Regions from separate parts of the Ensifer sp. YR511 genome, predicted to be linked through region 4. Evidence: riboswitches for the same ligand, from Rfam matches in the RefSeq annotation. Region 4 holds a riboswitch; each other region holds the start of a gene.
The links. Region 4 has a riboswitch for cobalamin ahead of bluB (5,6-dimethylbenzimidazole synthase). Riboswitches for the same ligand answer to the same signal wherever they lie in the genome.
Positions count from the first base shown of each region.

Region 1: it holds a riboswitch for cobalamin, as region 4 does, so the genes downstream of both, cobU (bifunctional adenosylcobinamide kinase/adenosylcobinamide-phosphate guanylyltransferase) here and bluB (5,6-dimethylbenzimidazole synthase) in region 4, are expected to answer to the same signal.
Region 2: it holds a riboswitch for cobalamin, as region 4 does, so the genes downstream of both, BLU15_RS01800 (DUF1636 family protein) here and bluB (5,6-dimethylbenzimidazole synthase) in region 4, are expected to answer to the same signal.
Region 3: it holds a riboswitch for cobalamin, as region 4 does, so the genes downstream of both, BLU15_RS04350 (CbtB domain-containing protein) here and bluB (5,6-dimethylbenzimidazole synthase) in region 4, are expected to answer to the same signal.

Region 1 covers NZ_FNGR01000001.1:299,843-307,440, forward strand. The annotation lists gene cobN (cobaltochelatase subunit CobN) at 1-1,484, opposite strand, end outside; gene cobW (cobalamin biosynthesis protein CobW) at 1,588-2,652, opposite strand; gene cobU (bifunctional adenosylcobinamide kinase/adenosylcobinamide-phosphate guanylyltransferase) at 2,656-3,180, opposite strand; cobalamin riboswitch at 3,315-3,773, opposite strand; gene BLU15_RS01430 (cation efflux transmembrane domain-containing protein) at 3,976-4,557, shown strand; gene BLU15_RS01435 (cobyric acid synthase) at 4,596-6,053, opposite strand; gene BLU15_RS01440 (hypothetical protein) at 6,304-6,447, shown strand; gene BLU15_RS01445 (ABC transporter substrate-binding protein) at 7,231-7,598, shown strand, end outside.
Region 2 covers NZ_FNGR01000001.1:368,328-375,925, reverse strand. The annotation lists gene aspT (aspartate-alanine antiporter) at 1-1,172, opposite strand, end outside; gene BLU15_RS01805 (RidA family protein) at 1,654-2,130, shown strand; cobalamin riboswitch at 2,314-2,530, shown strand; gene BLU15_RS01800 (DUF1636 family protein) at 2,635-3,048, shown strand; gene BLU15_RS01795 (ABC transporter ATP-binding protein) at 3,071-3,874, shown strand; gene BLU15_RS01790 (ABC transporter substrate-binding protein) at 3,871-4,824, shown strand; gene BLU15_RS01785 (FecCD family ABC transporter permease) at 4,912-5,895, shown strand; gene BLU15_RS01780 (DUF924 family protein) at 5,989-6,549, shown strand; gene BLU15_RS01775 (mechanosensitive ion channel family protein) at 6,676-7,598, shown strand, end outside.
Region 3 covers NZ_FNGR01000001.1:877,255-884,852, forward strand. The annotation lists gene BLU15_RS04335 (anthrone oxygenase family protein) at 1-287, opposite strand, end outside; gene BLU15_RS04340 (NAD(P)H-binding protein) at 284-1,114, opposite strand; gene BLU15_RS04345 (TetR/AcrR family transcriptional regulator) at 1,219-1,911, shown strand; cobalamin riboswitch at 1,910-2,172, shown strand; gene BLU15_RS04350 (CbtB domain-containing protein) at 2,213-2,389, shown strand; gene BLU15_RS04355 (CbtA family protein) at 2,587-3,384, shown strand; gene BLU15_RS04360 (ferric iron reductase) at 3,423-4,289, opposite strand; gene BLU15_RS04365 (glucoamylase family protein) at 4,292-5,638, opposite strand; gene BLU15_RS04370 (DUF1194 domain-containing protein) at 5,786-6,580, shown strand; gene BLU15_RS04375 (GntR family transcriptional regulator) at 6,685-7,407, shown strand.
Region 4 covers NZ_FNGR01000001.1:132,188-139,785, forward strand. The annotation lists gene BLU15_RS00610 (NADP-dependent malic enzyme) at 1-80, shown strand, start outside; gene BLU15_RS00615 (helix-turn-helix transcriptional regulator) at 351-1,088, shown strand; gene BLU15_RS00620 (acyl-homoserine-lactone synthase) at 1,229-1,873, shown strand; gene BLU15_RS00625 (DUF2865 domain-containing protein) at 2,038-3,108, shown strand; gene bluB (5,6-dimethylbenzimidazole synthase) at 3,121-3,816, opposite strand; cobalamin riboswitch at 3,862-4,074, opposite strand; gene BLU15_RS00635 (SDR family oxidoreductase) at 4,171-4,983, opposite strand; gene BLU15_RS00640 (phytanoyl-CoA dioxygenase family protein) at 5,072-6,265, opposite strand; gene BLU15_RS00645 (LacI family DNA-binding transcriptional regulator) at 6,369-7,388, shown strand; gene BLU15_RS00650 (diguanylate cyclase domain-containing protein) at 7,415-7,598, opposite strand, start outside.

The DNA.
Region 1 (7,598 bases), 170 kb from region 4:
TCGAGGAAGAAGGGATCGGCCTCCGGCACGCCCCAGCGACCGGCAACTTCATCCTTTATCTGTTTCGGAAGCGAATCGAAGAACGTCTTGTAATCGTTCAGCGAAATACGCTCGCGAATTTCGCGGTCATGGCTCGCCGCATTGGTCGGCCCGGCCATCAGATAGCGGATCAGCGCGTCGCCATCGGCGGGAACCTCACCGACCACATAGCCTTTCCGCGCCATGGCGCTAAGCACCTCGACGGTACCGGCCGGCGTGTCGAGCCCAACACCGTTGCCGAGGCGACCGTCGCGGTTCGGATAGTTGGCCATGACGATGGCAATGCGGCGCTCGGCGGGCTCTGCCCAGCGCAGCTTCGCCCAGTTGACGGCAAGATCAGCGGCAAAGCGCACCCGGTCTTCGAGCGGCTCATGGCCGACGATATTGGCCTCCACCTTGGCGTCATAGATCGACGCCGCCTTGAAGGAGACGGCGCGCGCAAGGATGCGGCCATCGACTTCGGGTAGTGCCACGTTCATGGCGAGGTCGCGCGCCATCAGCCCCTGCGGCGACGTTTCCCATTGCGCCCGCGACGAGCCGGAGAAAATCACCTGCAGCACCGGCGCACCGGTCGATTCCAGCACCGTCGGCTGACGGTCGGCACCGGGCGACGAGACCGCAAAGCCAGTGGCGTTCATCACCACGTCGGGTGCGGCCTCGGAAAAAATCGCCTGCAGCGTGCCGACGGAAACGGCATCCTTGAGGCTTGAGACGAACACCGGCAGTGCCCGCACACCTTCAGCCTCCAGCGCATCGATCAGCGCCTCCACCGGCCGTGTCTCGCCACTCTGCACGAGCGCGCGGTAAAAGCAGATCCCAACCGTCGGGGGTTCGAATCCCTCCCTCGCTACCATCCGTCCCTGAACAAGGGACTGCCATTCGCTGACGCCGATCACGCCAGCACCCGGCCACCAGATGCCGGCCTTCAACAGGGGCTTTGCCGGCTGCGGCTTCTCCGCACCCGTGACCAGTGCGGCCGCATAGTCGAGAAACAGCCCGGCATTGTCCGAGCCGCCTTCGGTGAAGTAAGCCCAAAGGCGCTGGCGGTCGTCGGCTGCGACGGTGGAGAAAGGCTCCAGCCCCGGATCCGGCTTGTCGTCACCCGGCAGAACCGCGATCTCGAAACGATGGGTGACGGCAGCCGCATGCAGGGCTTCCAGCAGATAACGGAAATAGCTGGCGCCACCGAGCGGCCGGACGACGATCAGCTTGGCGTGACGCGCCGTGCGCTCGACGTAAGTGTCGACCGACATCGGGTGCATCAGGCTCATCAGGCTGGCGATGCGCAGGCTCAAGCCTCCGTCGCGTCGGCCGTGAGCCGCGGCGATCGAGGAGAGCTCGGTGTCGGCGGCCGATAGGAAAAGGATATCGGCCGGCGTTTGCCCAAGGTCGATCGCCTCGTTGCCGTCGGCGATCGTTCCTTTCTGGGCGAGAAGCAGATGCATTCGTCTTGTCCGTTGGGGCAATTCCGAACGAAAACGCTAAAAGCGTTCTCCATCCGGAACTGCATCATTTCAATGCGTTAGATCATTTCATTCAAAGAACGATCTACACGAGCGCGGTGATCGCAGCGCGCACCGCCGCCTCGTCCATGTCGTGCAGGCCGATGACGACGAGGCGCGTACCGCGCTTTTCGCCAGCGCCCCAGGCGCGGTCGTAATATTGGTCGATGCGGGCGCCGACCGCCTGGATCAGGAGGCGCATCGGCTTGCCGGGCACGTCTGCAAAACCCTTGAGGCGCAGAACGTCGTGCTCCGCGATTACGCCCTTCAGGCGATCGATGAAGGCGGCCGGATCGGCGATCGAACCGAGCTCGACGACGAAGCTGTCGAACTCGTCGTGATCGTGCTCCTCACCTGCCTCGTGCTCCATCTCGTGATGCGACTTGCGGTTGGCGATATCGCTTTCCGTGCCGACACCGAGGCCAAGCAGGATGGCAGCGGCGACTTCGCCGTTCTTCGCCTCGATCATCGTCGGCTTGCGGCTGGTGCGCGAAGACACCTCGTCGCGCACGGCCTTGAGGCCGGAGGCATCGATCAGATCGGTCTTGTTGAGAACGATGAGATCGGCAGCCGTCAGTTGATCCTCGAACAGCTCCTCGATCGGGCTTTCGTGATCGAGATTGTCGTCCTCGACGCGCAGCGCATCGACCTTGTCGTGGTCGTCGGCAAAGCGGCCAGCGGCAACGGCGGCGCTGTCGACCACGGTGACGACGCCATCGACGGTCACTTCGCTGCGGATATCCGGCCAGTTGAAAGCGGCGATCAGCGGCTGCGGCAGGGCAAGGCCCGAGGTTTCGATGATGATGTGGTCAGGGCGGTTTTCACGCTCGAGCAGCTTCGTCATGGTCGGGATGAAATCGTCAGCCACGGTGCAGCAGATGCAGCCATTGGTAAGCTCGATGATGTCGTCCTCGGTGCAGGCCTCGGCACCGCAGCCCTTCAAGACATCGCCGTCGACGCCGAGATCGCCGAACTCGTTGATGATCAGCGCGATGCGCTTGCCGTCGGCGTTCTGCAGCAGGTTGCGGATCATCGTCGTCTTGCCGGCGCCGAGGAAGCCGGTGATGACGGTCGCCGGGATCTTGCCCTGGTTGGCTCTCGCAGTGGTCATGGATCAACCCTTCATTTTCAGCGGCAAACCGGCCGCGACAAAGTAAACTTCAGCGGATTTCTCCGCAACGATCTGGTGAAGCCGGCCGGCATGGTCGCGAAACTCGCGGGCCATGCGGTTCTCGGGCACGATGCCGAGGCCGACCTCATTGGAAACAAAGACGAGGCGCGCCCGCGCCTCAGGCAGATACGCAACAAGGGCGGCGAACTCCGCCGTCATGTCGCGCTCTTCCAGCATGAGATTGGTTACCCATAGCGTCAGGCAGTCGATCAGGACCACATGGCTGGGATCATCGATGCGTCTGAGGATGCCGACGAGATCGAGCGGCTCCTCATGCGTCGTCCAGCCCTCGCCGCGGCGCGTCCGGTGATGGTCGATGCGCTCGCGCATTTCGTCGTCCCAGGCGCGGCCCGTGGCGACATAATGCATGGTGAAGCCGGACGCTTCGACGAGCCTCTCGGAAAAGCTGGACTTGCCGGAACGGGCGCCGCCAAGGACCAGCACGGGCCCGGCGCTGAGACTGCTCATCGTGGCTGCCTCAACATTCCCAAATCAGCCGTCGGTGGCAAAAGCCATCGGACGCGCCACGGGCGCGTTCTTGAAAACATCTGCGAGCCAAAACAACCTCCGTGATGGCGTTGGAGACAAAAGTCCCCTCGGGCGGAATGCCCGTGCCGGATGGCAGGTCTCCTGGCTCACGGCGTCACGGGCCGAACATCGCCTCGCCCTTAAAGGGCAAGGTTCCGATGTCAGGGCCCGAGCGGCCCGCCTCACCTTCCCGGCGTCTTTCCGGTGCCACAGCGAACCTTTGCGCGTCGTCTCCGACGCATGGGTGCTGTGAGGGACATCGTGAAAGGCGGACGATTCGTAGAAGAAGAGGCGTCCAAACCCGGCTGATCACGATGCCACGCCAGTGGCTTTTCCGGCTTGATCCCCGACCTGCCCCGATTGCCCGTGCAACCGGCCGACAGCCCGGCACCAAACCCGATGGCGAACCCTGACCGTTCTACAGTCGCGGGGTCGGCTGCGATAAGGATGCCCGATTTGGGTCCATCCGTCACATTCCCAATTATTCCCCCAGATCGCCACGACAAGGGGGAACCATCCAACACCTGATGATTAGGAAGCGGGCAGCCCAAAGTCAATCGACGCATGCGACGCCTCCCCGGCCGAGTTGCGCCACGCGACGATTTGTCGGGCGTCAGGCACGACGGCGGTGTGAGCGGGACCGATGTCGAAACCTAATGCTATGGATAGCAACCTGCTGCTAACACGTGTGTCAAAGTGCCGGGGGCGAATCTCGCCAGAAAAGGAACTTTTCGAGTGGATACCGACCTGCGCCGCGTCGTCCTCATCGTCTCCCTGTTGAACCTCGGCTATTTCGGGGTCGAACTCCTTGTCGCGCTTTCCATCGGCTCGGCGTCCCTCATGGCCGACAGCGTCGACTTGCTCGAAGACGCCTCCGTCAACATGCTGATTTTCTTTGCTCTGGCCTGGACGACGCGAACCCGCGCGCGAGTCGGCCTGGCGATGGCGTTCATTCTGCTGGTACCGGCGCTGGCCTTCCTTTGGACGGCCTGGGCGAAGTTCATGGATCCGGTCCCGCCAGAGCCCTTTGCCCTGTCCCTGACCGGACTTGGGGCGCTGGTGGTCAACCTCTTCTGCGCCTATCTGCTCGTCGCCTACCGTCACACGAGCGGCAGCCTCACGCTGGCAGCATTTCTCTCGGCCCGCAACGATGCCTTCGCCAATGTGGCCATCATCGCCGCGGGTCTGGCGACAGCCTACCTGTGGCAGTCGGCCTGGCCGGACCTGATTGTCGGCTTGGGGATTGCCCTGATGAACCTGGATGCCGCGCGGGAAGTCTGGGAAGCCGCAAGCGAGGAGCACGATGTCGCAGCGTAGTTCCCCCGGGGACCTGCTGGCTGACCCTTGCCGCGTCCCTAGTGCCTGAGCAACTCGTCCAGCCAGCGACGATCGAGCACAGCCTCCAGCTCGTTCGCGACATCGTCGAGCGCCGCATCGACCGATTGGCGGTAGTTGTTGGCGCCGCCTTCGATGCCGAAACTCTTGAGCAGCGCGCCGCGATAGGCGTCGCTGGTGAAGAGCCCATGCAGGTAGGTGCCCATCACGCGGCCATCGGCCGAAAGGGCGCCGTCGGCGCGATTGTCGATGCGCACCGACGGCCGGCCACAGTCCGCACCTTGCGTCTTGCCAAGATGGATTTCGTAGCCTTCGAGCGCCACATCATGCTCCAGCGACCAGGCGCGGCTGTTGCGCACCGTCTTTTCCGGCGCCATCTCGGTCTCGACCTCGAGCAGCCCGAGACCCTCGACCGCACGTTCGCCGCCCTCGATGCCGAGCGGATCGGTGACGCGCCGGCCGAGCATCTGGTAGCCGCCGCAGATGCCGATGACCCGGCCGCCCCGGCGCACATGACGTTCGAGGTCACGGTCCCACCCTTGCGCACGGAAATCGATGAGGTCGCCGATGGTCGACTTCGACCCGGGAATGACGACGAGGCCAGCGTCTGCCGGAATGGGACTGCCAGGCCGCACGAAGACGAGATCAATCTCCGGTTCGGCGGCGAGCGGATCGAGGTCGTCGAAATTGGCGATGCGCGACAGCACCGGGACGGCAACCTTCAGCGCCCGCCCCTCGCCGCGCGTCAGCTTCTCCAGTACGACGGAATCTTCGGCAGGCAGGCGTGCCGCCGCCTTCAACCACGGCACGACGCCGAAGCAGGGCCAGCCGGTGTAGCCGCCGATGGCGGCAATGCCGTCGTCGAACAGCGTGACGTCGCCGCGGAACTTGTTGATGAGATAGCCGGTCACCATGCGCCGGTCTTCCTCGGGCAGGATCGCATGCGTGCCGACCAGCGAGGCGATCACCCCGCCGCGGTCGATGTCGCCGACCAGCACGACCGGCACGTCGGCCCGTGTCGCAAAGCCCATATTGGCGATGTCGCCGGGCCTGAGGTTGATTTCGGCCGGCGAGCCGGCGCCTTCGACCACCACGAGATCGGCACCGGCCGATATTTGTTCGAAACTCTCCATGACGGCGCCCAGCAGCTTGGGCTTGAGCGCCTGATATTCCCGCCCCCTAGCCTGCCCGGCGACCTTGCCCTGAACGACGATCTGGCTGCCCACGTCCGACTGCGGCTTCAGGAGCACCGGGTTCATGTGCACCGACGACGACACGCGCGCGGCCAGCGCCTGCAGCCATTGCGCGCGGCCGATCTCGCCGCCGTCGTCGGAAACGGCGGCGTTGTTCGACATGTTCTGCGGCTTGAACGGCCGGACCTTCAGGCCCTGATTGGCGGCAAGCCGGCAGAGCCCCGCCACCAATACCGATTTTCCGACATCCGAGCCGGTTCCCTGCAACATGATCCTGCGTGTCATGCGGCCATCGGTAACACTGAAACGGGCAGCGGCAAAGGTCTGTTTCGACACGATTTCGCCGCAATTGACAAAGCCCTTTCACGCATTGTTTCGCGCTTTCGCAAGGCTTGTCGAAAATGTCGCGGCCGATAGCCAGAATGCGACATGGCGTGGCGAGTTTGGCATTCAATTTTTTGCAGCGCACTCCTATATCAGCGGCATAGCAACACGCCCCGGAGGATAGGCCTCCGGCCTCTCAAGGTTCATGTCCATGCTGTATATTTTCAGCAAGCCCAATTTCGTTCAGATCGCCTGGAACTCGAAGGTTCCGTCCAGCCAGTCGCGCGTACGCAACCTCGTCGTCGACGCGCCCTTCGGCCCGCTCGGCGTCATCCGCACGTCGAACGTCGGCTAACGCCAGCGATCGGGGCGGAAGCCCCTTCGAGCTCTCCTCCCAGAGCCTCCTCCACCGCCCCTCCGGGGCGGTTTTTTTATGTCCGGCATTGGCCCTGAAATGCGAAGGCCGCATCAACCTCTTCAAGAGGGATGCGGCCGCCAAAAAACGCCTGGTCACTTCGGAAAAACACACCGAAGGTTCGCTCAAAGTCCGGGACGCACAAACCTGATCCGGACCGGCGGCAGTCCCCCGCCGCGAGAAGAACAATTAGCTGGACATCGTTACCGGATGGTTAGTGAGGATTTAACCAAAGATGAATTCCGGACTTTTTTGTAAATTTTTCGCGACATGCGCGCCATTTGGCGTGACGCAATCACGACAGGAAACGTCAGGATCTCGACAGGGTTCTGAGGTCCGTGGCGCCCAGCGCCATTTTTTGCGGCAAGAATTGTCGCTATTGCTTAAATTCGGGGTCTCTCACGCACAAAATACGCGCTTCGGCGATGTCGCAGACAGAACGCACGAGACCCCGTCCTTCCCGGTCAACCGATTGAAGAGGTTGATTTCTCAGCGAGAAACCTTAGGCTTGGTTTGCGGTATAAGAGGAGATTGGCTGGCGACAGGGTTCCGCGGCCAGGGCTGAATACGAACTCCCGCACCGTCCGCAGCAAGGGTGAACCTTGGCTTGTTTGATGCCGAACCCCCGGCTGCATCGTTGTTTCGGGTGACGGAGGATGTCGCGTCCGCCGTGGATTCCCGTTTGGATCTTGGCTGCAAAATAAGACTGGGAGGTCTTGCAACATGAAGAAACTCCTCGCTTCCACCATTCTCGCCGCTGGCCTCTATGCCATGGCGGGTTCCGCGCAGGCCGCGGAATGCGGTGAAGTCAGCATTGCCGAAATGAACTGGGCTTCTGCCGGCGTCGCCGCCCAGGTGGACAAGTTCATTCTGGAGAACGGCTACGGCTGCACGGTGACGCTGGTCACCGGCGACACCATGCCGACCTTCGCTTCCATGAACGAAAAGGCGCAGCCCGACATGGCGCCGGAACTCTGGGTCAACGCCGTGCGCACGCCGCTCGACGCTGCGATCAAGGAAGGCCGTCTCATCGAAGCCGCCAAGATCCTGAGCGAAGGCGGCGTCGAAGGATGGTGGATCCCGAAATTCCT
Region 2 (7,598 bases), 240 kb from region 4:
CCGAGAAAGGCGATGTCGGTCGTCTCGACAGGCCGGTCGGCAAAGCCGAGCGCCTTGATCGCCGCTTCGACATGGCGTTTCGCGCCACCGATGGTGACGATGTCGCCGCGCTCGACCGTCGTCCCGGGCAGCACCGGGATCTCGACCAGCGAGCGGATGATCTTGCGGGCATAGACGCCGCGCGCCCAATCCATGGTGCTGACTTCCGCCAGCGTCTTGCCGGCGAGCGCCTTGCTGGTCACGTAGACATCGAGGACTTCGGCTTCCGCGTTGAGCAGCTCCTTGTCCTCGACCTCGAGCAGCTTGTTGTCCAGGTTTTCGACGAGCAGCGAACGCCGGCCCGAAAAGGCGACGACGTCGCCCGGCTGCAGCACGGTGTTGCCATCGGCCTCGATGATCTGGTCGCCGCGCCGCAGGCGCTCGACGAAGACGCGGATCCCGGGAAGGATGTCCTTGACCGGTTTCCCGGTGAGCCCGCTTGCCGCGTCGACGCGATAGGCCCGGAGGCCGAAGTCGTGATAGGCGCGGGTAATGCCGGGCTCACTGCTTTCGCTGCCACCGCCGAGCTTGGCCTCGTATTCGCGGCAGGCCGCCGGAAGGTCGATGCCAAGAAGCTTGGGACCGAGCTGGGCGAGGATGATCGCCGAGCCGATCGTGCCCCAGATATAGGTCACCGCATAGGCGATCGGGATCTGGTCGGCAAAGGTCTTGGCCTGCTCCGGCGTCAGCCCGAGCGAATTGATCTGGTCGGTCGCAACCCCGATTGCAGCCGAGATCGTCTGCGAGCCGGCATACATGCCGGCGCCATAGCCGAGCGGCAGCCCGGCAATCAGCGCGCAGAGATAGGGAACGACGAGGCACAGCACCAGCACGGAGAGCGCAAAGGCGATCTGTTTCGGTCCATCGGTGCTCAAGCCCCGCACGAATTGCGGCCCGACGCCGTAGCCGACGGCGAAGAGGAAAATCAAAAACAGGGTGGATTTCAGGTCGCCGGAAACCTGGATACCCAGCTGTCCGATGAGAACGCCCGCAAGCAGCGTGGCGGTGACATTTCCAAGGTTGAACCCCGCGACCTTGATCGGACCGATGAGGAAGCCGATGCCGAGGGCGAGGAAGACGGCGACAGGCGGATAGGTCCGAAGCGTGTCGACGAAGAAATCAATGGGATTCACTGATGCTATTCCCCTCTGAAAGTTGAGTTGCCGTCACTTCATTTCGGGATCTGCGCGGCTAAGTTGAGCTTGTTTCCGAGGCTTGTCGATGCCCAATCTTAATCCCGGCAATTGTCGCTTCGGTCGTCGAAATTCTCAACGGGCATAGGGTTACGTGAGCGTAACGTATGTTACATTTCAGCGTTTTTGCTTGGGGTTGGGGATCGAGGCCGCCGCGATGTGTCGGTCGCATTCGATCGCAAGACCGCGGCACTGGCCCGGATCGCGATGGCACTTCAACTCTGGTGTTGTAATTCGTAACGTTATCTCCCAACGTGAAGCATGAGGCGTTTTCTCTTGGTTATGCTTGGAAAAGTTGCTGGGCACGGAACGGCGCGTCTTGCTGCTTGCGATAGGGGCGGCAGAACTTCGAGGGCTTGAGAAAAAAGCGGTGTCGTCTCCGCAAGGCGGCCGGTTCGTAAGGTGACGAGGAGGGGAAGCAATGATGGACGAGGTTATCCGAAGGCTCGGCGCACTTGGCGTTCAGCTCCCGACGCCGCCGAGGCCGCTCGGCGCCTACCGCGCGGTGATCGAGGCGGGTGAGATGCTTCATGTTTCGATGCAGGGGCCATTGCTGGACGGGCGCTTCGTGCATACGGGGCTGCTCGGGCGCGATGTGACCATCGACGAGGGGCGCAAGGCCGCAGAGTTGGCAGTGCTCAACGCGCTGGCGCAGATCCATGAGCATCTCGGCCGTTTCGAGCGTATTCGCCAGATCGTCCGGCTGGAGGGACATGTCGCCTGCACTGAGGATTTCCTGGAGCACCCGAAGGTCCTCGACGGTGCTTCCGAGCTTCTGGCGGCCGCCTTTGGCGAAAGGGCTGGCCATGTTCGCTCCGTCTGCGGCGTGCGCAACCTGCCGGGCAACGCCTCTGTCGCGGTGACGCTGACGGCCGAACTCTTGCCGCCGGAGTTCTGAGGTAGCACGGCACGTCTTTTAGCGGAAAGGTGGTCGCTATCGCGGGCGTCGGATTGTGTCCGGCGCCCAATTTTCGGCTTGCGCTACGTAATGTTATTTTATAACAAATCTCGCATGACGAAACGCCGCATGTTGATAGATCCCTCCCGCCTGTGTCGTGCGGTTGTCTCATCCGCCGATTCATGCGAGGAAGGCGTTGATGGTGCTGCGTCCGCGACAATGCGGAAGCGGCTGAAAAGGGAACACGGAACGGACGACCCTGATGGGGCCGAGACCGTGGCTGCCCCCGCAACTGTGAGCGGAAAGCGCATTCACACCATGTCACTGGTCGAAGACCGGGAAGACGTGGATGCGCCACGACCCGCGAGCCAGGAGACCTGCCATCGAACCGATCAACCACAACGGACGGGGTGTTCCGATGGAAAAGAACTGGCTTTCATACGACGGTTTTCCGTCCTCTTGCCGTTTCGCCATCTCTTGCCGTCAGTCCGGCGGAGGGCAGGAATGGCTGAGCCGAATTTCCGACAGCACAAGATAACGGTCTGCACCGATTGCCGCTTCACCGGCGGCCCATGCGTGCCCGGTGCCGAGCTGATCAAGCGGCTCAACCTGAGCATCGCAGCGCTCGGCGCACCGCTCGATCGCGACTTCTCGATCGCCGGAACGGTCTGCATGGCGGCCTGCACGCGGCCCTGCACCATCGCCTTCCAGGCAACGGGGAAGGCGACCTATCTCTTCGGCGACGTCTCGCCGGAAGAGGACATCGACGATCTCGTGCGCTTTGCCACAACCTATGCCGAGCGTGGCGATGGCATGACGCGGGCGGCGGAACGGCCGCGCGGGCTGAAAGGCAAGACGCTTGCCCGCATTCCCGCGGCGATGCTCGTCTCCGAAGATCTTGGCGGGCACTTCCAATGAGGTCGCGCAGAGGAACGAACCCATGAGCTGCAACGCGACGGGTGCAGCCCTCACGGTCGAGGGCCTTCGCTGGGGGCCGCGTTCGGGCCTGACGCTGGTCAACGACATCGGCTTTGCGATCGCGGCCGGCAGCCGGCTTGCGATCCTCGGGCCGAATGGCGCCGGCAAAACCTCGCTTCTGCGCTGCCTCTACCGGGCGGTGCAGCCGAATGCCGGCCGTGTTTCGGTCGATGGCGTCGATCTCTGGTCGATCTCGGCCCGCGAGGCGGCAAGGACAATCGCCGTCGTCTTGCAGGAGATGCCCGGCGATTTTCCCTTCAGCGTGCGCGACGTCGTGATGATGGGACGCATTCCGCGGCGGGAGGGCTTGAGCGGCTGGAACGATTTCGACCGCGAGCGGGTGCAGCATGCGCTCGCGCATCTCGATCTTGCCCATCTTGCCGGTCGCCAGTTCTCGACGCTTTCGGGCGGTGAGAAGCAGCGGGTGCTGATCGCCCGCGCGCTGGCACAGGAACCGCGCATCATCATCCTCGACGAGCCGACGAACCATCTCGACATCCGCCACCAGCTCGAAATCCTCGAGCTCTTGCAGACGCTGAAACTGACAATCGTCTCGACGCTGCACGACATCAATCTCGCCGCCGAGTTTGCGACAGATGTCGCGATCTTGACCACCGGGCGGCTGACGGCCTTCGGCCCGCCCGAAGAGGTGCTCAGCCCCGGCGAGCTTTCGGCCGCCTTCGGCGTCACCGCCACCGTTCACAATGCCGCTGCCGGCGGCGCCCGCTTTTCCTTTTCACTTCCTCGACAGGGATCGATTTCATGAAGATCAATATTGCCCCATTTTCCCTTCTTTTCGTGCTTGCCGCCGCCACGCCGGCGCTGGCCTATCCGGTCACCGTCAAGAGCTGCAACCGCGAGGTGACCTTCGACGCGGCGCCGAAGCGCGCGATCGCCAACGACGTCAACCTGGTGGAGATGATGCTGGCGCTGAGGCTCCAGGACCGCATGGTCGGCTATACCGGCGTCTCCGGCTGGAAGACGCTGGACGAGAAGCTGCGCGAAGGCGTCAAGGAACTGCCGGAGCTTTCGGAGAAATATCCGACCAAGGAAGTGCTGCTCAACGCCGATGCCGATTTCCTCTTTGCCGGCTGGAACTACGGCATGAAGGTCGGCGGCGAGGTCACGCCCGAGACATTGGCGCCCTTCAAGATCGGCGTCTACGAGCTGACCGAATCCTGCATCCACGTGATGGCCAAGCAGAAGCCTGATATGAACGACATGTTCGTCGATCTTCTCAATCTCGGCCGCATCTTCGGCGTCGAGGATCGCGCCGAGACGCTGGTTGACGGCTATCGCCGCCAGCTTGCCGAGATCACCAAGGCGAACGCCGGCAAGGCTAACCCGACGCGGGTCTTCGTCTATGATTCCGGCGAAGAGAAGCCGTTTACTTCCGGCCGCTTCGGCATTCCGACGGCGATGATCGAGGCCGCCGGCGGCGCCAACATCATGGACGACGTGGAAAAGAGCTGGGTGGAAATCTCCTGGGAACCGGTGATCGAGCGCAACCCGGAAGTGGTGGTCATCGTCAACTACGGCGAGGTGAAGGCCGAGGACAAGATCGCCTTCATGAAGAACAATGCAGCCTTCAAGAATGTCGATGCCGTCAAGAACGATCGCTTCGTCGTGCTCGATTATGTCGAAGCGACGCCAGGCCCGCGCAACATCGACGCCATTGCCAGGCTTGCCAAGGCCTTTCAGGGCGAGGGCCTGTAAGCGATGCTGGCTGAGGATGCGTCGCCTGGTCCCGTCGCCGTTTCACGCCTAGCGCCGGCACGGGCGCTGAAGGCGGGTGCCGGTCTCATGACGGCGCTTTTGCTGCTGGCCTTGACCGTCACGGCCGGCGTATCGCTCGGCTCGGCGCCGATCCCGGTTGCGACCGTCTGGTCGATCATCGCCAGCAAGATTTCTCCGGGCAGCGTCGAGGCTTTCTGGTCGGCGGGGCGCGAGAGCATCGTCTGGGACGTGCGCCTGCCGCGCGTCATGCTGGCGGGCCTCGTCGGCGCCGGGCTGGGGCTGACTGGCGCCGTGCTGCAGGCGGTCACGCGCAATCCACTTGCCGATCCGCATCTGCTCGGCGTTTCCTCCGGCGGCGCGCTCGGCGCGATCGTGGCGCTGCTGCACACCGGCATGATCCTCGGTCTTGCCACGGTGCCGCTCTTTGCCTTTGCCGGCGCGCTGCTCGCAACCGTGCTCGTCGCCTTCGTCTCCCGCGTGCTCGGGAGCAGCGCCGACCGTCTCGTGCTGGCCGGCGTCGCGGTCGCCTTCGTCTTGACATCCGTCGGCAACCTCATGATTTTCCTTGGGGACCCGAGGGCGACCCATACGGTCATCTTCTGGATGCTCGGCGGTCTTGGCCTGGCGCAATGGTCGCAGCTCGTCTATCCCGGCGTGGTGCTTTTCGCCTCCCTCGGCTGGCTGATGATCCGGGCGCGCGAAATCAATGCGCTCGCCATGGGCGACGAAACCGCGATGACGCTCGGCATTCCCGTGCGCCGCTTCCGGCTGACGCTGTTCGTCGTCACCGCACTTCTGACCGGGGTGATGGTCGCCTTTTCCGGCGCGATCGGTTTCGTCGGGCTGATGGTGCCGCATTTCGTGCGGCTTCTGGCCGGCAGCGACAACGTGCGGGTCATTCCGCTCTCGGCCTTCTTCGGGGCGCTGACGCTCATCCTTGCGGATCTGGCGGCCCGCGTCATCATGGCGCCGGAGGACATGCCGATCGGCGTCGTCACCGGGCTCGTCGGCGGCATCGCCTTCATTGCCATCCTGAAGCGACGCGCGTAAGGCGGGTAGGAACACGTTATGGACAAGGGCCGGTTCCGGCCTATGTGTTAGCGCAGCCGAGGGATCGGCGATTGGCCCGCATGTGAGGAGCATATGGCGAACGAAGCTGACATCTGCACGCCGCAGGACGTTCTGAATTTCTGGTTTGGCGAACTCACCTATGACGACTGGTTCGGGACGAGCCACGAACTCGACCAGGCCTGTATCAGCCGCTTCCAGGCGTCGCACCTGGCGCTGGCCCGTGGTGTCGACGAGATCTGGCGCGCGAGCCCGGAAAACCGGCTGGCGGCGATCGTGCTTTTGGACCAGATGCCGCGCAACATGTTTCGCGGCACGCCGCTCGCCTTTGCCACCGATTGCCTGGCACTGCACGAGGCCAAGCTCGCCGTTGGCGCCGGTGCCGACATGGCGATCAAGCCGGAATGGCGCGCCTTCGTCTATCTGCCCTTCGAGCATTCGGAAAACCTTACCGACCAGACCATGTCGGTGAAGCTCTTTACCGAGCTCGGCGATGCCGATTATCTCGACTATGCCATCCGGCACCGCGAGGTGATCGAGCAGTTCGGTCGTTTCCCGCATCGCAACGCCTTCCTGGCGCGGCCCTCGACGGAGGCCGAACTTGCCTATCTGGCGCAGCCCGGCGCCGGTTTTTAACGGGAAAGCGGGCGCTGACGGGGATTTATCGCCGTTCTTTGCATCTTTCCGCCGTCTTTCGTATTCACATCGAAACGTGAAGACGGCCGGAGCGATTCCGGACCACGGTCTCAATCTGCAAGGATCATGAAATTGCGTTCTGTCGGAAAACTGCCCGCCATTCTCGTCTGCCTGCTGGCGCTTGCCGTGGGCGGCCCGGTCATGGCCCAGAAGGCGGCGCAGCCGACAGCGCAACAAACCGCACAGGCAAACGGGCAGGCGGGCCAGAAATCGACACAGCCGGCGCAATCGCCGCAAGGGGCACAATCGTCCCAGACCGCCGCCCAGCCTGCTGCCGGCAAGCCGGCGCAGGAGGCGCAGCCAGCGGAGAACGGGGCGACCCCCGGTGCCACGGAACCTGCGGCGACAACCACACAGCCTGCCCAGAATGCCCAGCCGGCGGCCGATGCCTTGCCGGCGGATGCGACGCCGCCGGCCCAGAGCCAGGCGGCCGAGCAGCTGACCAAGGCCGACGAGGAACTGAAGGGACTGACCGAACGGGTCGAGAAAGCCAAGGACGACGACATCGTGCTTGCCGACCTCAAGGTTCAGGTCGACGCGCTCGCCAAACAGATCATCGGCGTTTCGGTTTCGACCCGCCCGCGCCTCGACGAAATCAAGGCGCGGCTGACCGAACTTGGCGATCCGCCGGCCGAGGGGCAACCGCCCGAAGCCGACATTGTGACGGCCGAGCGCAAGCGGCTGATGGCCGAACGTGGTGCCATCAATGCGCTGACCGGCGAGGCGGAAGGCCTGTCGGTGCAGGCGACGAAGCTGTCCAACGCCATTACCGCGACAAGGCGCGCGCTGTTTTCCAATACGCTCCTGAAGAACACCGAAGTGTCGACCGGAATGTTCGACGACGCGCTGACGGCGACGGCGGACGAGACCCGGGTGCTGTCGCGCAGCGTCGGGAGCTGGCTGAGCTTTGCCTGGAACTACAAGCGCGTGCCGCTCCTGACGGCGCTGTTCCTGTCGCTGCTGGCGGCGCTCGTGTTCCTTTCCGGCAG
Region 3 (7,598 bases), 750 kb from region 4:
CCGACATAGGCAATGCCACCGGCGGCAAGCCACCACCTGCCCTCGCCCCCCGAGATGAAGGCGACGACGACGAGCGCCAGGGCGAGCAGCGCCGTGCCCATGAAGGCGCTGAGGAAGATCGGGTTCTGGATCACGACATTGATGGCGTTCATCGCGGCGATCCCCTGCTCCGGCGGCAGCCGCGACAGGGCCTGCATGATGCAAACCGAGAAGATGAAGAACAGCCCGGCCATCAGGCCGGAACCGATCGCGGCGGCAAACGCCAGAGCGGGGATCAACGGGATCATGCGGCAAGACTCCAAACACCAGTTGCTGCGGTTTCCCGGGCGTAATCTGCAAAGTCGCGCGGACGCCGCCCAAGCACGCGCTCGACATCGGACGTCATGCTGGAATTGCGTCCGTCGAGCACCGAGGTGAAGAGATAGCGGATGAGTTCGACATAGTCATCCGGCACGCCGTCCGCCTTGAGATGCGCTGCGAAGTCGGAAACCGGAATGGCCTGATAAGAGATCCGACGGTTGGCGGCCGCGGCGATCTCGGCGACGGCCTGGGCAAAGGTCATCAGGCGCGGGCCGGTCAAGGCATAGACCTTGCCGATATGCGCATCGTCCAGAAGGGCCTCAACCGCCACGTCGGCAATGTCGTTGCAACTGACGAAGGGCTCGGTGACCTCGTCCACCGGCAGGAAGACCGAACCACTCACCACGCCGTCGGCCAGGAAGCCTTCGTCGAAGTTCTCGAAGAACCAGCTGCCCCGGATGACCGTCCAGTCGGCGCCGGAGGCCTGCAGCGCACGCTCGGAGGCTTCCGCCTCGTCCTCGCCGCGGCCCGACAGGAGCACCAACCGTTTGATGCCGGAGCGAACGGCAAGGCTCGAGAACTTGGCGATGACCTCGACGGCGCCCGGCACCGCCAGATCGGGCTGGTAGCAGACATAGATGCGATCGACATTTTCAAGGGCGGGCGTCCAGGTCGCCTCATCCGTCCAATCGAAGGAAGGCGACGCCGAACGGGCGCCGATGCGGACCGCTACGCCCCGCTCCCGAAGGCGATCGGCCACCCGCCGCCCCGTCTTGCCGGTACCGCCCAAAACCAGTGTGACTTTCTGAGACATCGTTTCCTCCTGAGGTTCCACCAACAAACATGAGCATCTCTCACATTTGCAAATGTGATAAATCCTCGTATTTTAGGAGTCAAGTCAAAATGTGAGCATTACTCATGATTCCAGATGCAAGTCCCGCCACGCTTCCCGCCGACGACGAGCCTGCGCTGCGCCGGACGCCGAGCCAGAAGCGCAGCCGCGAGCGCGTCGAGCAGATCCTTGCCTGCGCGACGGCGCTCATCCAGGAGAAGGGCAGCGACGCCATGCGCATGAGCGAAGTCGCTGAAAAGGCGGGGATTTCGATCGGCTCGCTGTATCAGTACTTCCCCGACAAGGCGGCAATCGTGCGCACGCTGGCCGAGCGCTACAATGCGGTCTGCAACGAGTGCATCGCGGCCGAACTGGCAAAGGTCACGTCGATAGCCGAACTGCGCGACGCCTTCTCGCTGCTGTTCGACATCTACTACGACATGTTCCTCGCCGAGCCGGTCATGCGCGACATCTGGTCGGCGATGCAGGCCGACAAGGCACTGCGCGAGATCGATCTTGCGCAAAGCCGCGCCGGCGGAAAGCTGCTTGCCGATGTCTGGGCCTGCCTTGTGCCGGAGACGCCGCGCGAAGAGATCGACAGCGCCGCCTTCCTGATCATGCATCTCGGCGACTGCACCATGCGACTTGCAGTCTCGGTCGACCGGGCCGAGGGTGACCAGATCGTCGAAGCCTACAAACGCATGACCATCAAGGATTTTGTCGCGGATGGACCGCGCGGCGGCGCGCACTCAATTGACAACTCCATGACACAATCCTAATCATCTGGGATCGATTGGTTCCCGGGACGCGAACGTGTTTCGGGAGTAAACGGGAATGTGACGGATGGACCCAAGCTGGGCATTCAAATCACGGCCGACCCCGCGACTGTAGAGCGACGTCGATCCACCGTTCCGGAGCGATCCGGAAGAAGCCACTGGCAAGACCGCGAGAGGGCGGCCGAGCTGGGAAGGCGAGGCAGATCGAGGGCATCGAGCCCAACGCCGTGAGCCAGGAAACCTGCCACTCGATACGGGCATAGGGCCCAACCGGGAATTTCCCGATGCCATCACGGAGGTTGTCATGGCTACGTCTACCATTTCGAGCACCCCGCTCTCCCTCAGCGATCGTCTGACCGCTGGCGTCATCGCGCTCTTCATCGGCGCATTCCTCGTCTTTGGCGCCGGCCTTGCCAACTCGGCAGTGCTGCACGACACGGCGCACGACACCCGCCACTCCTACGGCTTCCCCTGCCACTGACCGATGCGCCGGAACGTGAACAACGTTCCGCATCGAACAATCTGCGGACCTGAACGCATCCGGCCCGAGCCGGATGGAGGCCTGCGTGCATCCCGGTTTTTCCGGCGCGCGAAGGCCATCCGCAGCATAGGGAAAATGGGAAGGCTCAAGGACCACGCCACAGGGCGTGGCTTTTGTCGTTATCGAGGGATTTCAAGATGATTGTCAGAACGCTTCTGGCCGCGATCGTGGCTGGATTGATTGCCGGTGTCTTCATGACCGGCGCCCAGGAACTGCGCGTCACACCGCTGATCCTGCATGCAGAAGAATTCGAAGGCGAGGCACCGGCCGCCACCGAACAGCCCGCCGCCCAGCCGGGTGCGGCACAGCCGGCCGCAGAAAACCACGACCAGCATTCGTCGCTCAAAGCCGTGTCGCCGTTCGGCGCTTTCCTCGACGCTTTGTCGCCGATCACCCCGGCCTATGCCCATGAGGGCGAGCATGAGGAAGGCGGCATCATGTTCGGCATGAGCCGCTTCTCCGGCACGCTGATGGCGAACCTCGTGACAGGTTCCGGCTTCGGCCTGCTGCTCGCTGGCGTCAGCCTGGTGATCGGCTACCCGATCACGCTCAGGAACGGCGCGCTGTGGGGCGCCTGCGGCTGGCTTGCCGTGCACATGCTGCCGGCGATCGGTCTACCGCCGGAACTGCCGGGCTTTCCGGCAGCCGAACTCGGCGACCGCCAGACCTGGTGGCTGGTGACCGTGGCGCTCTCCGCCGTCGGCCTCTATCTCGTCGTCCTGCGCGAGGAGATCGTCTCCAAGGTCGCAGGCCTGGTGGCGATCGCAGCACCCCATGTCTACGGTGCGCCGCAGCCGCTCGATATCACCAGCAACGTTCCGGCCGTGCTCGGCGCCGAGTTTGCGGTTGCCGCACTCGCCACCACGCTTGCCTTCTGGATCGTGCTCGGCGTCGTCTCCGGCTTCATCAACGAGCGCTTCGTCAAGGCACAGTGATCACTGATCACAGATCGTCAGCAAAGCGACGGCGGGGTTCAGGTCCCGCCGTTTTGCATGAGATGCGCCGCCAGCCGCGCGCGGCGATCTTCCGGCTCCAGCAGCACGCAAGTGTCGCAGAAGCTGCCCCCTTCCGTCTTGAAGTAGAGACAGCAGCCGCAACGGATCCGATACTGGCGCGACAGCTCAGCGCCGCTTGCCGGATCGAGAGCCGCGATCTGCTCGTAGCAGAGCTCCTCTGAGTAGAGCCGCGAACCCGGTCGTTTGACGATCGCCAGCGCCTCGGCCATGCCGCGCGCCTCGTCGCCGATCGCGCGGCCGATTTCCAGGAACGCACCGGCCAGGGCATCAGCCGCGAGCCGCCATTGCGCCCCGCTCGACAGCCCTGCTCGCGCTTTCAGAACCGCAACGACGGGTGCCAGATGGGCGATGAAGCCCTGTTCGAATGCGCTGACGCCTTGGCCACCCTGGCGCTCCGTCGCCGGCGGATGCAAGCGAAAATGATAGCGCTTGCCCGCGACTTCGACGCCACGGTGAAGCCGCGTCCAATCCTCGAAACGAATGCCGGCCACCTCCGCCTGCAACCCGGCGCCGAGATGGAACGCGCCAAGGACTACGCTCAGCTGGCGGCTATAGAAGGCGATCAGATGCGCCGCCCGGATCCGGTCGGTCATGCCGACCCCGAAGAAATCCTGATAGGCGAGCCCCGCCTCAAGGCCAGCGCTGCCCGCAGCCCAGAAGTCGCCCGGCGCGCTGAAATCACTGGCCGCCGGCCCGAGCGAGACGGCAGCCTCGGGAAACTGGGCACGCAGATGGTCGGCGACGGCCAGCGCCTGCGGCGCAAACGCCGCGGTCTCCGCTGTCGGCCGGTGGTCGTTCAAGCGCATGCCGTCTCCGTCGTCCATTCTCATCCTCTGGCGCGGGATGCGGGCGGATTACCACACGCGCCTTCCCCCTCCTGCAGCCAGCCACCGTCGAAGCCCGCCCGCTCAAGGCCGAGACGGATCGCCGGCATGCTGCGCATCAGCGCCCAGCTAAGGCCGCTTTGCCAGTTCTCGATCATCATGACAACGATGCCCTGGTCAAGACCGACGACACGCGCATCGATCCAGCCCTCCGGGCCTGCGCCGGCGGCCAGGCTCGGATTGAAGCCGCCGGGAAAGCGCCCTTCGCTCAAAAGTCCCGGATAACTGTCTGCCATATGCACCAGGGAGGCCTGCGCCGCATCCGGCTCGAACGGCAGGCAGGCAAGCGGCGCCCAGGGCACGAGCGTGCCGTCATCAAGGCCGTAGGGTGCGCCGCGGTTCACATAGCCGAAAAGCCGCTGCTGGCGCCCATCCGCAAGCCGCAGCCGGCCGCGGGGCGCATGGCAGGCGCTCAGGCCCCACAGGTCCTCGCCATATCCGGCGAAACCGCCGGGATTGGAGCGCGCATGGTCCCGCTGCAAGGCGATGGCGCGTCGGGTATTCTCGAAATAGTCCGTCCCCCGCTCCCGCATCGGCCGGTCGGAAAGCCCGCGCAGATCGAGCCAGGCCTGCGGAAAGAGATGGATGAAGAGTGGCGCCGCATGCAGATGCGGCCGGCCGTCGACGGGAATCCAGTCATGGCCCTCGGCAAAGGCCGCATAGTGCTCCGGTTCGATCGAATGGCCGGGCGCGCCGAGTGCCAGCACATAGAGCAGCAGCGCTTCGCTGTAACCCCGCCAGCGATGCTTCAAGAACCGCCCCGGCGGCCGCCAGCCCATCGTCAGCGTGTCGCCCCGATTGAGCGCCCAGCGCCAGTCCACCCGCGCATAGAGCCGATCGGCAAGAGCGCGGATCTCGCATTCGTCCGCATCCCTACCGGAAAAATATGCAGAGGCGGTCAGGCAGCCGGCGATCAGCAGCGCCGTATCGACGGTCGAAAGCTCGCTCTGCCAGGTGCGCTCGCCGGTCCGCATGTCGAGGAAGTGATGGTAGAAGCCGCGATAGCCGGTCGCCTGCCGGTGGCGGGACTGCGGGCTTTGGACAAGGAAGCGCAGCGTCGTCGCCACCCGCCGCGCGGCATCGCTGCGCGAGAGCCAGCCGCGCTCGACGCCGATGGGATAGCAGGAAAGGCCGAAGCCGGTCGCAGCGATGCTCGCCGGCGCGCCCGGCAACGCGGTGTCGGCGATCAGTCCGGTGACCGGATCCGAATGTTCGAGGAAATACCCGAACGCCGCCTGCTGCAATCGATCAATCTGAAATCGCTCAGTATTTTCCGTACGCTGCGGCATTTCGCCTTTCCTGTCCGACATCCGGCCTCATGCAGGAACCGGCAAAATCACTCTTTAGTGAAGGCCAACTACACCCAAACGGTCGCCGAAATCCAATCTTGTGTTACAGTCTTCTAATCTGACCGCGCGCAATGACTGGTTGAAGCGATGTTGAGCGTGTTGGCGTTACTCCTTTCATTGAGTGGTGGCCCGAGCCCATCGACCGCCGAGGCGACGAATGTCGACGTCGAACTGATCCTGGCGGTCGACATGTCCGGCTCGATGGATCTCGACGAGGCCCGCATCCAGCGGGCCGGCTATGTCGAGGCACTCCGGCATCGCGACTTCCTTGATGCGGTCGAAAGCGGCCAGCTGGGCAAGATCGCCATCGGCTATTTCGAATGGGCCGGAACGGTGAACGAGTCCTCCGTTGTCGCCTGGAAGGTCATCGACAATGCCGCCGACGCCGACGCCTTCGCCAAGCTGATCGAAGCGCGGCCGGTCGGCACACGCCGCGGCACCTCCATCTCCAACGCCATCACCTATGGCACGGCGCTGATCGATTCCAACGCGTTCAGCGGCGTGCGAAGGGTCATCGACATCTCCGGCGACGGGCCGAACAACATCGGCCCGCCGGTGCTTCCAGCCCGCGAGATCGCGATCACGCGCGGCATCACCATCAACGGGCTTGCCATCCTCATCCGCCCGTCGGTTTCGACCGGCCCGCTTGACCAATACTATGCCGAATGTGTCATCGGCGGCCCCGGCTCCTTCGTGCTGCCGGTGCACGAGCCCGAAGATTTCTCCATCGCGATCCGCCAGAAACTGGTGCTCGAAGTCAGCGGCCTGCCACCGCCGCCGACCATACGCTATGTCGATGCCTTCCCGGCGCCCGATTGCCTGATCGGCGAGAAATTGCGGCCGGGCTTCCTCGACCGGGTCTATCCGGAGCTCGACAAGTAGCCTCGCTAGACCGGACGATGCCCCCGCAACCTTTGCGCGTCAGATTGTCGTTTCCCTTCGCTTCGTCCGACGATAAGATGGCGCGTTGCTTCGCGGATCGATTCATGTCCTTGACCACCACGCCCCATCAGGCCGACCTGGCCACAGACCCGACCACCGACACCGGCAGTCAGCACATCCGCGATACATTGCGCGATGCGATCGTCGAGCGGCGGCTTGCGCCTGGCACGAAGCTTTCGGAAAGCGACGTCGGCGAACTGTTCAACGTCAGCCGAACGCTGGTGCGCGCCGCCCTGCAGGCGCTGTCCTATGAGGGCCTCGTCAACGTCGAGAAGAACCGCGGCGCCTTCGTTGCGCACCCTTCGATCGACGAGGCGCGCCAGATCTTTGCGACCCGCCGGCTGATCGAACCCGGCGTCGTGCGCGCCGCCGCCGCCCAGATCGGCAAGGCGGAGCTTTCCGAACTCAGGCGCATGCTGGCAGCCGAGCGCCAACTGACTGAACAGCGCGGTCAATCGGCCCGTCGTGCGGAAATCAAGGCATCGGGCGATTTCCACCTGGCGCTTGCCGACCTCTCGGGCAACACCATTCTGCGCCGCTTCATGGACGAGCTCGTCGCCCGCTCCTCGCTGGTCATCGCGCTTTACGGACAATCGACCGTTTCGAGCTGCGGCCACAGCGAACACGACGAGATCGTCAACGCGATCGAGCGTGGCGACATCGACGCGGCCGCGCGGCTGATGGTCCACCACATCGACCATATCGAAGCCGACCTCGACCTGCGCGTTCTGAAGTCGACCGACCTCAAGGCAGCGCTGGAACTCTAGTGCCGCCACCTGCGCCGGGCCTGGATTTTCAAAGCTTTTCAACACCGGTCCGAGCCCGATGGAGCTCCCCGCCGCACCTCCCTTCGTCCGCCGTCGGCAAAAGCGACGCAACCAAAAGATCAGGTTCGCAAAGCCGGAGAGAACTCGCCTGCCGTCAGCGCGAATAAAATCGGTAGACAACATGGAACCAT
Region 4 (7,598 bases):
TCCTGTCGCCGTCCGTCACCTCACGCGGCGTCGTCAACATGGCGGCTCTGGCGGTGGTCGAAGCCAGCCATCCGGGTTGAGATGGCAACGCGGAGATCGCCACCGGTCTTCGCTGCATTCGGGCGCCATGCCGGCGCCGGCAAAACCGTATCCGGATGTCGCGCCTGCTTCAGGCGCGGCATCGCTGGTTTTGCAGATCACCCGCGAATCAGCCCCTGTCACGCGGCCGATCGACGACCACAATCAAGGCGTGCGCAATTGGTCTTATACACCAATCGGGAAAGTTTGCGCTGGACAAAAGGTGAACCTCTAACCATGCTGGGGCCTCGGACGAGATTCGGTGTTGTGGCATGACTGAGCAGCAGGCTGTCCTCGACATGCTGGAAATCCTGGAATGTGGCGGCTGCGTCGAGCCCGCTCATTTCTTCACATTGATGCGTCGAACCTTCCGCATTGCCCATCTTCTCTATCTCGAAGCGGAGCCCTATGCGGACGAGCTCAAGGTTTGCCGGCTGCATCACACCTTCGGCGCCTACGCTGCCGAGATCTACCATGCCCGCAGCCTTCACCGGATCGATCCGATCCTGAAGCTGGCGCTTGGCGGCGTGCGGCCGGTGGAATGGACGATGGCGCGGCATCGCTTCCCGGAATGCGAACCGTTGTTCCAGGCAGCCCAGGAAATCGGCATATCCACTGAGGGCGTCGCCTTGCCATTGCCCTCGCCCGCCGGGCGCATGGCGTTGCTCGCAATCAACGTCAACATGACAGCCGGCGAATGGACGACCTATCGCCGCCATCACCTGCGCGATTTCCAGCTGGCCGCCAATCTCTTCCATGCCGCCATGCTGGAGCACGGCGCCATGGCCGGCAGCATTTCGACCCGAGAGATGCGGTTGACCGGCCGCGAGACCGAGGTCCTGACCTGGGCCGCCGCCGGCAAGAGCTATTGGGAAATCGCCACGATCCTCGGCATTTCCGAGCGCACCGTGCGCTTCTTCATGACCAATGCGCGACGCAAGCTGAATGTCGTTTCCAACACTCAGGCTGTGGCACAGGCCGTACGACACGCTCTGATACCCTCCGTTTGACACCCGACAATACGCCTCCACCGAAACCCCTCGAAATCTAGTGGCAAATATCGCGCATTTGAACTGTCGCTAGCGACAGTTACGCAACCGCCGCGAGCCTGACAGCATCGCCCCATCCCCAAACTCGGATGGAGAAAACGATGATCAGGATCCTGAACGGAAAGACCCGCGCACAACACCCGGCGGCCGTCGACGACATGTTCCGGTTGCGCAAGCGCGTCTTCCACGACTTCCTGAAATGGGACGTGCAGACCGAAGGCGACTGGGAAATCGACAACTACGACCAGGCAAACCCGCTCTACGTCCTGTCCTATGCGCCCGATACCGGCCGGCTGCGCGGCGCGCTTCGCCTCCTGCCGACACTCGGCCCAAACATGCTGGACGATACCTTCCCGATCCTGCTCGGCGATAATCCGGAAATCCGCAGCGCTTCGGTCTGGGAATCCAGCCGCTTCTGCATCGAGCCCGAGATCTCGCAGGACCGCGCCTCGAACCAGGTGACGGTCGCGGCCGCCGAACTGATGTGCGGCGTCGGCGAGCTGGGCCTTGCTTCCGGCATCAGCCACATCGTCACGGTGACGGATGTGTTCCTGGAGCGCATGTTCCGGCGCATGGGATGCCCGGGCGAGCGTATCGCCGAACCGCATCGCATCGGCTCCGTTTTCGCGGTTGCCGTCGCCTGGGAAGTAACGCCGGATCTGCTCACGCGGATGAAGGCGGTCGCTGCCATCGAAGGTACCGTGCTCGAACGTCCGATGTCGCTGGAAACCGCCCGCGCCGCCTAAGCGCATCAGTCGATCTGCGCTGTTAACGCAAACCGTCGCTTGTCGTTGCACGATCACCGACAAGCTCTATGATGGAGGCGAAACAGGAATGCCGCTGGCAGCCACCCGCAGAAGGTCGGCGCCGACCTGGCAACAGGAAGAGACTTTCGCCCGTGTTCACGCGCATGAAACACGTCGCTGCGGCCCTTGTGCCTCTGGTTCTGATCGGTGCCGGTCCGTCACTGGCATCGACGGCCTGCGACCGACTGAACGCGCGGCTCGCGCAACTGCCTGACTACGTCGCCAGCAATGCCGATGCGCGCGACTACGCAAGCGCGATCTCGCGGCAGAATATCGAGCTGCGGCGGGCAAAGAACGACCGCCGCCGCGCGGGTTGCAGTGGCGGCAACGCCATTGGCTTCGACGGCGGCGACCCCGACACTTGCTACGGCCTCAACAGCCTGATCGCCGAGATGGAAGACAATCTGCGCATGCTGAAGTCCGAGCGCGAGCAGATCGTCGCCGGCGGCAGCGACGACAGCCGGCGACGCATCCTCGCCGCGCTGGAGATCAACGGTTGCTATGGCGACCGCGAGGAGTTCGCAAGCGTGGAACCGGACGTGCCGGAAAGCCACCGCAACATCGTTGCCGACCTGCCGCCGGAAGACGCCTACGGCCCGATGCTCGGCCGAGGCGAAGACGGCTACGCGCCGCAGGAGCGCTACTATAGCGGCACGCTCAGAACCATGTGCGTGCGCACCTGCGACGGCGCCTTTTTCCCGGTTTCTTCGGATGCGACGCCGGCCGATTTCCCGCGCGACGAGCAGGCCTGTCGGGCGCGCTGCCCGGGGGCTGAGACCGAGCTCTATTTTCACGACCTCAACACGGAAGAGAGCGACAAGATGGTCTCGGCCGTGACCGGCCGTCCCTATACCGAAATGCCCAACGCCTTTGCCTATCGCACCCGCGCCGTCGGAAAACCCGGCCAGTGCGGCTGCCAGATACCCCAGACCGCCTCGACCACACCGAAGGCAAACGGAACGAAGATCGGTGACGACCAGTCGTCGATCATCGTCATCGAGACCAAGAAGCCGGAAGCGGCGAGCAATACCGCCAAGGCGCCGGCCGAAGAGCGGCCTTACGATCCGTCGAAGAACAAGGTTCGCGTCGTCGGCCCGACCTACCTGCCGCAGGAAGAAACCGCCATCGACCTCAAGCATCCGAAGGGACCGGCCTATCAGCCGGTCCAGAATTGATCGGACGAGGCCTTACGCCTTCTCCTTGCTGCGTCCCCATCCGTCTTCGAAAACCAGCTCGTCGAGCGGCAGGCGCTGGCGCCAGCCCTTCACGGCGAGTTCCGGCTGCTGATAGAGGCGATCGACATAGCCGAGGCAGAGCCAGGCAACGATCTCGATATGATCTGGGATGCCGAGAATCGCCTTGATCTCGGCCTCGTGGAAAATGCTCACCCAGCCGACGCCCACCCCTTCGGCCCGCGCCGCAAGCCAGAGGTTTTGCACGGCGCAGACGGTGGAATAGACGTCCATCTGCGGATTGTGGGTGCGCCCGAGTACGACGGCACCGCCGCGCGTGCGGTCGCAGGTGACACAGATGCTGAGCGGCGCCTTGCGGATGCCTTCCAGCTTCAGCGCACGGTACTTGGCCTGTTGTTCCGCCTCGAACATCAGCGCGGCCTCGTCATTGGCGCGGCGAAACGCCTGCCAGACGCGCTCACGCGTTTCTTCCGCCCGCACCAGCACGAAGTTCCACGGCTGCATGAAGCCCACGGACGGGGCGCTGTGCGCAGCGGCCAGCAGGCGCCCGATCAGATCATCCGGCAATGGCGCGGGCAGGAATTCATCGCGCACGTCGCGACGTGTCTCGATGGCACGGTAGACGGCCTCCCGCTCTGGCAGCGAAAAGGCGCCGGCAGCCGCAAGGCCGCCCTTCGGTTCAGTCAGCATCGTTCGATCCCCAACAATGCGAAAACCTCCCGCCGTCCACGCGGGGTTCGGTCTATCTCGCCAGGCCGGTCTTCTGACTTCGGTTCAACCGATCACCTCGCCTTCCCAGATCGATTGAAGATCCAGTGGCAAAACCTTGAATCAACTCAAGGCTCTCTTAGAGGCGATCGTCCCCGTCACAGCGTTGGGCACGTTCCGGAATGACACCGGATTCCCGATTCTCCCGCTTTCGCGGGCACCTGACGACGGCACTAAGTGCACAGCCGTTTGAGAAAGACAAGCGCGCCAACCCGGTCGAGACATGGCGCGCCACTTTCCGCCGGCTACTGTCGAGCTTAGTCGTTTGCCTCCGCCTCAAAGCGGAGCGACCGGATGCGGCGAGTCGTCATAGGCGCCCCAGACCGACTGATCGAAGCAAATCACCGATCCGGTTATCAGCCCGGACTCGGCCGACGACAGATAGGCGCAGGCCCGCGCCACTTCAGCCGGATCGACGAGCCGACCGAAAGGCTGGTCGGCCGCCACCTTTTCGAGCCAATCGGCAGCCGCGCCATGAAACTCGCGCTGGATGCGGTCTTCGCCTTCGGACGCCATCCAGCCGATATTCAGCCCGTTGACGCGAATGCGGTTGCGAAGAAGCGCATAGGCCGTGTTTTTGGTCAGCGTTTCGAGCGCGCCTTTCGACGAACAATAGGCGGCAATGAACGGCTGGCCGGCCATCGCCGACATCGAGCCGATGTTGACGATCGTGCCCTCGGTCTTCTCCCGCCGCATGATCTTCACCGCCTCCTGCATCAGGAAGAACGGCGCGCGCACATTGGTCGCGAACATGCGGTCGAAGAGTTCGGGCGTGGTGTCGAGGATCGTGCCACGGTCGGTGATAGCTGCGGCGTTGACCAGCGCATCGACCCGTCCGAATTCCGCGTCGCAAGCGGCGACCACCTTGCGGGCGTCCTCTACTTTTTCCAGATCGGCCTCGACATAGACGACTTTCGCGCCGCTTGCCTTGCCGATCTGCTCGGCCTTCGCCCGCCCCTTGGCGGCGTTGCGGCCGCAGATGACGATGCCTTCAGCGCCGCGCTCGGCGAAAAGGCCAGCAATCGTCGCGCCCAGTCCCTGCGTACCACCGGTGACGATGGCGATCTTGCCTTGCAATTGTCCACTCATCGAATTCCTCCCTCGGAAATGATCGTTTGAAACGGCTGCGGCTCCCGGCTGAAACACACCGGGAGCCTGTCAAATTGTAACTCGCTCGTCAGCTCAGCTTGCGCTTCGCCTGCGCCTCCAGCACCGAGAGAAACTCTTGTTCGCCCGTCCCCGCAGTGAGAGCCTCGCGCATCAACTGCGCCTGCGTCTTCGGCGCCAACCCGCCGAGTGGCGGATCCCGGTCGAGATTGGTGGGGAACGAATAGCCCTCGGCACAGGAGGAGATCGCGTTGGCCGCTTCCGCCTGCGTCAGCGTCCCGCCCGCCAGCAAGGCCCGCAAGGCCGGATAGAGCGTCGCGCTCATGGTCAGTCGGTCAACGGTTTCCATTGCGCGACCGAAGGCCGAAGACACCTGCAGCAGGTTGGCCACGCGGCGGATATCCCGGGAGTGGTTGGTGCCGGCGGCATGGAAGAGCGCCGGGTTGAAGAAGACAACGTCGCCCTTTTCAAGGGGAAGCTGCACGTGGTGTGCGTCGAAATAGGCGCGGAATTCCGGCCGGTTGAGCGCCAGATAGCCCGGCACATAGGTTTGGCTATAGGGCAAGAACAGCGTCGGTCCGCTTTCGAGCGGCATGTCGCAATGGGCAACCGCCCCCTGCAGCGTCAGCACCGGTGAAAGCTTGTGCACATGCGCCGGATACTGCTCGATCACGGCCGCGGTCTGGAAGCCGAGGTGATAATCCCGGTGCGCCGATTGCGCCGCACCGCCAGGATTGACGCGATTGACCTGCGCCGTCATCTGGTAGTTCGGCCCGAGCCAAGCCTCGCTGACGAGCGCTATGACGGCATTGCCGTAATAGGAGGCGAAATTCTCCGGCGCGTTCAGGCAGTGCTTTTCCAGCGAGTTCCAGATGCGGTCATTGGCGCCGGGTTTGGCGAAGTGATCGCCGCCGCCGCTGTTGCTGCGATGTTGCTCTTCGATGATAGCGTCAAAGACCCCGCTTGCGACGTCGATTGCTGTCGTATCGGCAAAGGCGCGCTTGAAAACCGCCACGCCAGGCCCGGTCGCCAGTACCTCGCAGATCTCCGCCAGAACAGAACGCCGCGCCTCGGCATCGCCGCACGCCGCAATCAGCGCGGCGCTGTCATAGATCAGGATATTCTTTTCGCAGCCGGAAGCATGGGGGTAGTCGGACAGGCTGGTTTGGCGTTCGACTTCCGCCCGGAACGATTCGAGATCGCAAGCCTCTTCGGTGAGCCAGACGCGGTCGATCCGCTGGCGCGCTTTGTTGTCGGTCTTCATCGCGTTTCCTCCTCTGGAACATCCTGATGAACACGACTATAGGCGGCGGCAAAACATGATATAGAGCAAGAATCCATCAAAAATCCATCAGGAGAGCAAGGCGATGGCCCATCCGTTTCTGGTCAAGGACATCGCCTTTCAGGCCGGGCTCAGCACCGCGACCGTCGATCGCGTGCTCAACGAGCGGCCGGGCGTGCGCCGCCAGACGGAGGCCCGGGTTCGCGCAGCCATCGAGGAATTGGAGAAGCAGCAGGCCGGCCTCGACATCCAGGGGCGCAAGTTTGCGATCGATATCGTCATGGAGTCGCCACAACGCTTCACCGATGCGGTGCGTCGCGCCTTCGAGAGCGAGGCGATGACCTTCGCGCCCACCGTCTTTCGCTGCCGGTTCCACTTCGCCGAGACGATGCGCCCACAGGAGATCGTGCAACTGCTCGACCGAATCCGGCTGCGCGGGACCGACGGCCTGGTGTTGAAGGCGCCGGACGTGCCCGAGATCGTCGCCGCAGTCGCCCGTTTCGAGATGGGCGGCACGCCCGTCGTGACGCTGGTAACCGACCTGCCCCATTCCCAGCGGACGGCCTATGCCGGCGCCGACAACCGGGCGGCGGGCGAAACGGCCGCCTACCTCCTCGGGGAGCGCTTTTCCGGCGCGCCGGCAACTGTGCTGGTGACCCTTTCGAGCGGCCGCTTTCGTGGTGAGGAGGAACGCGAGATCGGCTTTCGCCGGGTGTTGCGCGAGCGCTATCCGGCAATCCGGATCGTCGAGATCAGCGAAGGCCACGGCCGCGACAGCGAAACCGGCCGCCTGGCTCACGCGGCGCTCTCGGCCAATCCCGATATCAACGCGGCCTATTCGATCGGTGGCGGCAACCGCTCCGTCCTTGCAGCCTTCGAGCGCCTCGAACGTCACTGCGCGCGCTACATCGCCCATGATCTCGACGAGGACAATCTGGCGCTGTTGCGGGAACGGCGCATTCACTTCGTGCTGCATCACGACCTCAGGACCGATGCGCGCACCGCCTTTCGCACGATGATGCTGCGGCCCGGCGCCCAGGCGCCGGCAATCGGCCCGCAGCTCTCCGCCGTGGTGGTGATCACGCCCTACAATGTCCCGGAGTAACGCTGCTGCCGATCCGCGGGTAACGTTCAGGCCGCCGACTGGCCGTCGTTCTTTTCGGCCGGTAACACCATGTCGTCCGCCGTTTCGAAGCGGTTGCGGCCGCGCCGCTTGGCCAGATAGAGCGCTTCGTCCGCAGCCAGCAGCAACTGGCGTGCCGTCAGGCCATGCCGCGGCGCAAAGGCGATGCCGGCGCTGCCGCCGACAACGAGC